One region of the Lactobacillus sp. UMNPBX19 genome, then DNA from elsewhere that is predicted to be linked to it. Evidence: riboswitches for the same ligand, from Rfam matches in the RefSeq annotation. Region 1 holds a riboswitch; the other holds the start of a gene.
What was found. A riboswitch is a leader RNA that binds a small molecule or an ion and turns the genes downstream of it on or off. The one in region 1 is predicted to bind magnesium.
Positions count from the first base shown of each region.

Region 1 (4,429 bases):
TTTCTAAAAGCAAACTTTCCAAGCAAGAAACTAGTTTTAACGGCTTCTTCATTAAATAGGTTTTGCTTTTTTGTATCTGCTAAATATTCACTCAAAGATAAATGATCAGCAAATTCCATCTCATTTTTATCCCATAAGTACCAATTATTAATTTTGCGATTCTTGGCCCAAGTTGGAATATCGGCGAGTAATTCATTATATTGTTCCGGATTATCGCCACGTTTTTCACTCTTATAATGCTGAAACATTAAATAAACTTGTAATTGTTTTTTATCAAGCATCACGCCGATGCATGGACTTTTATCAGCCATAGTATTTAAGCGAAAAGATGCCCAATAATGATCGCGTAAGTTCCAACCATTTGTCCAGCTTTCGACATGAACTTTAGCAAATTTATCTTGTGGTAATTTTTGATAAACATTTGAGTTTACCTCTTTCCAGGTCTGCCAAACTTCTTTAAAATCTGTTTTTACTTGCGCTAATTCATCTTCAGAATATTGCTGCTTCAATTTTTTTAAAGAAAATTCATTCCGATCAAAAATTGCATACATTTCTTCAGTTAACTCTGTCATTTTATAAAGTCCTTACCATATTTACACTAGTAACACCAGTTGGATCTGGAATATCGTCACTAGTTTCGCCTTCATTATGAAAACCACGTTTTTCATAAAATTTAATCAATTTCGGTAAACAAGTTAAAGATATAGCTTGACGATTTTGCTTTATGGCCTCTTGCGCTAATGCTTCAATTAATTTTGTCGCTACGCTTTGTTTGCGGTATTCAGGCAAAACTGCCAAACTTAAGACCATTTGATAGTGATCAGTTTTTCGATTAGGATGATTTTTAAAATATAATTCATCTTCAATATAGCGTTTATTAAAAGCGGGACCAAAAATATGACCAATCACTTTTCCATCCTCTTGCGCAACTAAAAAGGTATCAGGATAATTCTCAATTCTAGCAATCATATCTTGTTCAGTTTGCTTTTTAGTCATCTTAAACGCGTCAGATTCTAGTTCTACTATGTCGTTTAAATCTTCCATTGTTACGGTGCGAATAATCATAATAGATCATTCCTCCTTATGTTTATCTCTAAAAGTAAAAAGATTTCAAAAGTCATCTAGACTCTTGAAACCTATATTATTACTCTCTATTTAATTCTTCCACTTTAATTTAAGACGATCTTGCTCAGTCTTTTTTTAAAATATGTCTTCACCTTCGGCCCAACTTCTTATCCGTAAATTCTAATTGCATTCATGATATCTTTATGCAGCATTGAGGCAATTAGCAAGTGGAGGTAGAAACGTGTAAACGTGTCAATCCAAGTTCTTCTATACTTTAATGATCTTATTAGCAACAGTTTCACTATCATCAACAAAAATTGCTCCATTTTTTCCGACTGCTTCAAGATATTGTTCATATGTCATCCCGTTCCATTGTGGTCTTTCCGTACTAATTTGATCAACTAACAATTTTGTAGGATAAAAATAATCTTTAATAACCTTTTCTTTATCTTGATTCAGCCAGCCCCAATAATGTGCTGCAATTGGCATCGTAGTTAAATCACTACTCATTTTTTCTGCTACCCTTTTATATATGGTTTAAAGTGCAGCGGATCGCCACCAATAATTGCATAGACAATTGGCAACCCTAACTCTGCAGTTCGAATAGTCGATTCTATACTTCCACCTGTAGCCACAGAAATAGGGATTGGCTTTTTAGTGCGCGGATAAATTTCTTTATGATTAACTTCAGGCGTGAACTTACCTTTCTTCCAATCAAGAATTTCTTCTTTCATATAAAATATTCGGATAATCTAGATAGTTATCATTTTCCTTTGGCTTTTTATCTGCTAGTTTTTCAACAGGACTAGATTCACCGTTTAATGAACTTGCTGAACAAAAGAGATCCTACTTTTAATAAATATAGATCTGCTGGCACTAAATCTCCAGCAGTTAGATTGATGATATCACCGACTACAACATCTTTAGATTGTAATCATAATAATGACTGTACTGAGATCTTTTTGATCTGTAGGAACAAAAAGATAGTTAGTCAAAAAAGATAAAAGAGCTAAAAACAGTAATACTCCTGTAAATGGAGTCATGAAAGCATCAAATAAAAAATGCAATTTTGGATGACACTCTTTATTTGATACTTCATTTAACCCATCGCGCTCTAAACGCTTTTTTGCTTGCGCAGGGTTTAACCCATTAATTGACGTATCTAATTGCTTTAATACTTCACTCTTTTCTTTTCCAGCAATTTGCTTAGCTAAAGTCGCATCAGTTACTACACGATTTTTAGAGTTGAATTTTAACATAGTAATCTCTCCCCCTCTAAAAAATCGGCAAATAAACAAAAAGACCAACGTAAAAACTGCATTGGTCTTATAATAGCGATTTAATACTCGTCGTTCAGTTTTAACACTACGTAACGTAAAGTTTTTTTAACTAGCTGACTGGGAAAAGCCTTAACTCGACAGTTCCTGTTTGACCCGTTGGCATCTCTGGATGTTCCTGGGCATCAGCATATATTTACGTAGGAGTCTCACCTAACAGTTTATTTGCTTCTTTATTTAATTAACGACTATAGCCTAAACGACTATTATTTATTCCTCAACCATCTTTAAAGAAATTATAAAGTTTACTAAAAAAGTTAAGCACTACCATTAGCACTTAACTTTTTATACACATCAATTTATTAATTATGAAACTTTATAAATTTAACCTAACTTGTCATATTCTTCATCAGAAACTGGCTCAAGCCATGTAGTTTTACCCTCTCCGACCATTACTGCTACATGAGCAAACCATGAGTCCTTGGTAGCACCATGCCAGTGTTTTGTATTAGGATTAACAATCACGACATCCCCAGGAACCATTTTTTGTGCCGGTTTACCTTCTTCTTGATACCAACCTTCACCTGCAACGGCAATTATGATTTGAGGAATTGAGTGCAGTGCCAATCGTTGCGTCATCCAGGCTCAAAACTGACATTGCTGACACCAGTTTTTGCCTCTTTACTTGAAGTTAAAAACTCTTTCCTTGAAAGTATTTTGCGTATGCATCGTTATATTTACCAAAGCCAGAGACACTGTTTTTTACTTCTTCTTCATTTTTTCCTCCGTAAACCCCTCTATTTCTCCCATCTATTATTTTATATCTACCCTTTATAAATTAAAAATAGTTATTTCTACTAGATATCTATGCATTTAAGGTATGGTCTTTTACTACCTAGGCTAAATATTTAAGATAATGTCTATAATTTGCTATATTTAAGATAATAAGAAGAAAGAGAGGGTATAACTTATGAAAATCACTTTTAAAGGTAAAGAAGTTAAATTAATAGGTACTCCTCCAGCAGTTGGAGAAGAAATGCCAAACTTTACAGTACTAAATAAGAACAATCAAGAATTCACTAAGTCCGATTTATTAGGTAAATTTAGTTTAATTAGTGTAGTACCAGATATTAATACTTCTGTTTGCAGTATTCAAACCAAAACTTTTAATAAAACAATGGATAAATTTCCAGAAATTAACTTTTTGACTATTTCAACTAATACTGTTGAAGACCAGCAAACTTGGTGTGCCGCCGAAGATGTTAAAAATATGCAATTGATGTCTGATAAAAGTTTGTCATTTGGTAAGGCAACTGGCTTATTAATTCCTGAATCCGGTATTCTTGCTCGTTCTGTTTGGGTCCTTGATCCTAATGGTAAAATTCTATACCGTGAATTAGTTGATGAAATTACACATGAGCCAAACTATGATGCAGTATTAAATGAACTAAAACAATTGCATTAATGTTTATCAAAATCAGTTTATAGAAAAAGTGTTTACCCGATTTTAAAGTCTTGATGGTAAACACTTTTTTCTTGATTAAAATTTAATATAAAATGGTTAAAGAACTACTACGAATAATTAAGGAGAATTAGATATGTCATTAACAGTTAATCTTTACTATACCGGTAAAAATGGAAGTGCACGGAAATTTGCTGAAGAAATGGAAAGTAGTGGTGTAGCCGATCGTATTCGAAAAGAACCAGGAAATGAAAAATATAAGTACTTTATACCATTAGATGATCCTGAAACTATTCTTCTAATTGATAGCTGGAAAAACCAAGAATCTCTTGATGCTCACCACGCTTCACAAATGATGCAAGAATTAGCCGATCTACGTAATAAGTATGATCTTCATATGCGTGTAGAGCGTTACATTTCTGATAAAAATGGTGTTCCAAGTAGTGATCAAAAATTTATTAGAAAATAATAGAGTTTTAATTATATTCAAAGACTAACAAAAAGGCGTATACCTAACATCTAAAAAAGATATTGGCTTACGCCTTTTTCTCTATATAAACTTCTAAAAATGTACTATTGTTGAACTTACTATTAGTAACATAGAAACTAGAATCAGACTTTAGAA
Region 1 covers NZ_PCYR01000009.1:62,436-66,864, forward strand. Annotated here, with positions in the region: gene CP370_RS04190 (HI_0552 family protein) at 1-572, opposite strand, end outside; gene CP370_RS04195 (GNAT family N-acetyltransferase) at 574-1,065, opposite strand; gene CP370_RS04200 (hypothetical protein) at 1,333-1,575, opposite strand; gene CP370_RS09970 (hypothetical protein) at 1,584-1,799, opposite strand; partial or broken gene CP370_RS04205 (cation-transporting P-type ATPase) at 1,786-2,324, opposite strand; M-box (ykoK) riboswitch at 2,403-2,570, opposite strand; partial or broken gene CP370_RS04210 (cupin domain-containing protein) at 2,727-3,156, opposite strand; gene tpx (thiol peroxidase) at 3,313-3,807, shown strand; gene CP370_RS04220 (putative quinol monooxygenase) at 3,941-4,273, shown strand; gene CP370_RS04225 (hypothetical protein) at 4,341-4,429, opposite strand, start outside.

Region 2 (4,429 bases), on a different contig from region 1:
AGATTTAGGGTAAATTTGAGTAACAGATTCAAATTTGTCTTCAATGTTTTTTGATACAACTAGTGGTAATTTTAAATCAGTTTTTAGATATGTCTTAATTTCTTTAAGCGATGGCATTTCATAATGACTACACATCTCTATTCATACTTTCTTTATGTAATTTTTCTCTCAATTTAATTTTAGCAACTTTTAGGTAAGTTTAAACAAATAAGGATTTTTGCTAGAATTGGAGGTAAAGCTAAAGATTACAGATATATTGGAGAAAAAATATGACAAAGGAAATTTTATTAACTGGAGATAGACCAACCGGAAAACTTCATATTGGTCACTATATTGGCTCCTTAAAAAACCGTGTAAAATTACAAAATGAAGGTAAATATGACCCTTATATTATGATTGCGGACACTCAAGCACTAACTGATAATGCTAGAGATCCTGAAAAAATTAAGAATAGCTTAATTCAAGTAGCTTTGGACTACTTAGCTGTTGGACTAGATCCGGAAAAGTCCACTATCTATGTACAATCACAAATCCCTGCTCTTTTTGAATTAACTGCTTATTACATGGATTTGGTAACAGTTGCACGTCTAGAAAGAAATCCAACTGTTAAAACTGAAATTAAGCAAAAGAACTTTAAGGATTCAATTCCAATTGGTTTCTTAAACTACCCAGTTTCTCAAGCAGCAGACATTACTGCTTTTAAAGCAACAGTAATCCCAGTTGGGGATGATCAAGAACCAATGCTTGAACAAACTAGAGAAATTGTTCGTACTTTTAATAGAGTTTATAACACTGATATTTTAGTTGAACCAAAGGGTTACTTCCCACCAAAGGGACAAGGTAGACTTCCAGGTTTAGATGGAAATGCAAAAATGTCTAAATCACTTGGAAATGCAATTTACTTGTCCGATGATGCAAAGACTGTACAAAAGAAAGTTATGTCAATGTACACGGATCCAAACCATATTCATGTTGAAGATCCTGGTCAAGTAGAGGGCAATACTGTCTTTACTTATCTTGATGTTTTTGCACCAGATAAAGATAAGGTGGCTGAACTTAAGGAACAATATCAAAAAGGTGGCTTAGGGGACGTTAAAATTAAACGCTACTTGAATAAGGTTCTTGAAGAAGAACTTGGGCCAATTAGAGAGCGTAGAGAAAAGTTTGCTCAAGATCCAGATGCTGTATACGAAATGTTACTAGAGGGATCAAAGAAGGCAAATGAAGTTGCTAACCAAACTTTACAAGAAGTTAGAGAAGCAATTGGTTTAAATTATTTTGATAGATTAAATAAATAATTTAAAGAGGGTAAGACTGATGACAAGAGACAGGATTCCGTGGAAGCAATATTTTATGATGCAAGCGTTAGTTATTGCACAGCGCTCAACTTGTGACCGAGCCTTAGTGGGAAGTGTGTTGGTCAAGGACGACCGGATGATTGCCACTGGTTATAATGGAAGTGTTTCTGGACAACCTCATTGTGATGACGTTGGTCATTTAATGGTTGATGGACACTGTGTTAGAACTATTCACTCAGAAATGAATGCCTTAATTCAGTGTGCTAAAAATGGCATTTCAACTGAAGGTACTGAAATCTATGTGACTTATTTTCCTTGCTTTAATTGCAGCAAATGCTTAGTTCAGGCTGGTATTAAGAAAATTAACTATTATTATGATTATCATGATAATCCGTTAGCACTCAAATTACTGCGTGAAAAGGGTGTGGCGATTGAACAAGTAACGCTAGATCATAAATATGTTCAAAGCTTAGCTGACAGGTTAGAGAAGGCGGATAATGAAAAATAAGTTTATCAGTTTTGGAATACTCCTAATTTCTTTTTTACTATTTACTGCTAGTACAGCTTCTTTTGTTAGTGATCCGCAAAATTTATTTAATAACCAAACTAAAGAATTAGTAACTCAAAAAAATAAAGAGTATCAAAAAACAAAAAATAAACCTGAGGTTCGGATTTTAAGTCTAAAAAATAGTAATGATATTAATAAAATTAGGCCGATGAAAAATCAGGTAATTATTGTGGCCGCATTACAAAATAAAAGAAAAAATGTTCAAATTCTTGTTGGTAAAAATTACCAAGATGTTTTGACACAAAATAAGTGTAGTAACATTATTCGATATGCGGGCGATAAATTAAGAAGTGAGAAAAAATCAAGCTTCAACTCAGGAATTCTATTAGTTTTTAATGCCTGTGCAACTTTAATTGCCCAAAAAGATAAGTTATCTTATGATAAAAATTCTTTGACGCAAGAAGAGTTACAAAAAATTGATCATCCACAAAGTGTAAGTTTAGTTTGGGGATTAGTGATTGCAGCTTTAATTAGTTTTGGATTAGTTTTATTCAAAAGCACGCGAAAGCCACATTAGGGCTTGACTAAAAGCTAGTTAGCCGTTAAAGTATCAATAGAAATTAAATATTAGAGCAAATAAACTGTTAGGTGAGACTCCTACGTGAACACATGCTGTCGCCCAGCAACATCCAGAGATGCCAACGGGTCAAACAGGGATCGTCGATATAAGGCCCTCCCCAGCCAGCTAGTTATATTTTTATAACCTTACGTCACGTAGTGTTAAAACTGAACGACGAGTATAAAAATCGCTTGGATTTAAGCCGATGCAGTTTTTGCATCGGCTTTTTGTTTGTTTGCTAGGTTCTTAAGAAAGGATGTTGAAGATGTTAAAAATCAACACTTCCGGCAAAAGACATACTACAGACACCAAGCTGGTGCGCCGGATTGCATGCGAAGATAAATTTGCAACACTGCAACGATTAAAAACCTCAATTAGTGGCCTTCAAACTAAAGATGCGAGGCAACGCTTAGCAAAAAATGGTCCTAACGAAATTGTAAATAAACCTAAAAATACTAGACTGCAATTTTTATGTGAAGCATTTATGACGCCTTTTACAAGTATTCTTTTAGGCTTAGCAATTGTATCTATTATGCTTAACTATAAATTAAAAGTTCATAATTTAGATACACCTGTTTTAATTATTTTAGTTTTAGCTATTTCTGGAATATTAAGTTTCATTCAAAATATCAAAATTAGAGCGGCTATTCAAAATTTACTACATAAAATATCACCCACTACTAAAGTTATGCGCGACTGCATGCCACAAGAGTTGGCAACTAAAGAGTTAGTGGCTGGGGATATTATCTTGTTACAAGCTGGAGAAGTTGTTCCGGCAGATGTAAGAATTTTAAAGAATAATAATATAATTTGTTCAGCCGATTTCTTTATGGATGAAGATAATCCAGTATATAAGAGTGAAATCACTTCTTTGGGTCAGAGAAACAACCATGGTTATGTAGACTATTCCAATATTTTATACGCAGGTACAAGAATTATCGCAGGTTCTGGAGTTGGAGTAGTATTTGCGACTGGAAAAGAGACTGTTTTTGGAAAATTATCTCAAAATATTTCCAAGATGGAATTAAAAAAGCACGTGTTTAATTTAGATACCAAAAATTTAACAAGAGTATTTTTGATTCTAGCTGCAATTATTGTTCCTTTGTTTTTAGTAATTAGTAGTATGATGCATGGCAATTGGGAAAATACTTTAGTATTTGCGCTTGCAGTAGTTGTAGGATTAACCTCTGATGCAGTTCCTATTTCTATCACTAGCCAATTACTAAAAAATTCAATTCACCATCCGAGTAATAGCATGGTAATGAAAAAACAAAATCAATCTAACTAGGAATTTCTAAAAAAGAAATTCCTTTTTTGGTACACAAATTTATATAGGCATGCTATGTTATACTAGCAGTTAAAAGACTTATGAGAGGAAGAATAAAGATGGCTGAAAAGAAAACTTTTTATATTACTACACCTATTTACTATCCATCTGGAAAATTAACTATCGGTAATGCATACACTACTATTGCTGCTGATACCATGACTCGTTATAAAAAATCTCGCGGTTTTGATACATTCTTCTTAACTGGAACTGATGAACATGGACTTAAGATTGAGCAAAAAGCTGAAGCACAAGGTATTAAGCCACAAGAATTTGTAGATAAAATGGCTAATTCCTATAAAGATTTATGGAAAATGTTAGACGTTTCCTATGATCGCTTTATTAGAACGACTGATGACGATCACGTTAAAGCTGTGCAAAAGATTTTTGAAAGATTATTAAAGCAGGGCGATATTTACTTAGGCGAGTACACTGGTTGGTATTCGGTAGAAGATGAAGAATACTTCACTGAATCACAACTTGCTGAAGTATATAAAGATGATGATGGTAATGTTATTGGCGGAAAGGCTCCATCAGGACATGAAGTACGCTTAGTTAAGGAACCATCATACTTCTTCAGAATGAGTAAATATGCTGATCGCTTACTTCAATACTACAAGGATCACCCAGACTTTATTTTGCCTCACTCTCGTGAAAAAGAAATGGTAAATAACTTT
Region 2 covers NZ_PCYR01000012.1:34,357-38,785, reverse strand. Annotated here, with positions in the region: gene CP370_RS05045 (SOS response-associated peptidase family protein) at 1-135, opposite strand, end outside; gene trpS (tryptophan--tRNA ligase) at 270-1,298, shown strand; gene CP370_RS05035 (deaminase) at 1,318-1,806, shown strand; gene CP370_RS05030 (TPM domain-containing protein) at 1,796-2,383, shown strand; M-box (ykoK) riboswitch at 2,440-2,612, shown strand; gene CP370_RS05025 (cation-transporting P-type ATPase) at 2,682-3,713, shown strand; gene metG (methionine--tRNA ligase) at 3,812-4,429, shown strand, end outside.
Region 2: another riboswitch for magnesium. It lies ahead of CP370_RS05025 (cation-transporting P-type ATPase); the one in region 1 lies ahead of CP370_RS04205 (cation-transporting P-type ATPase).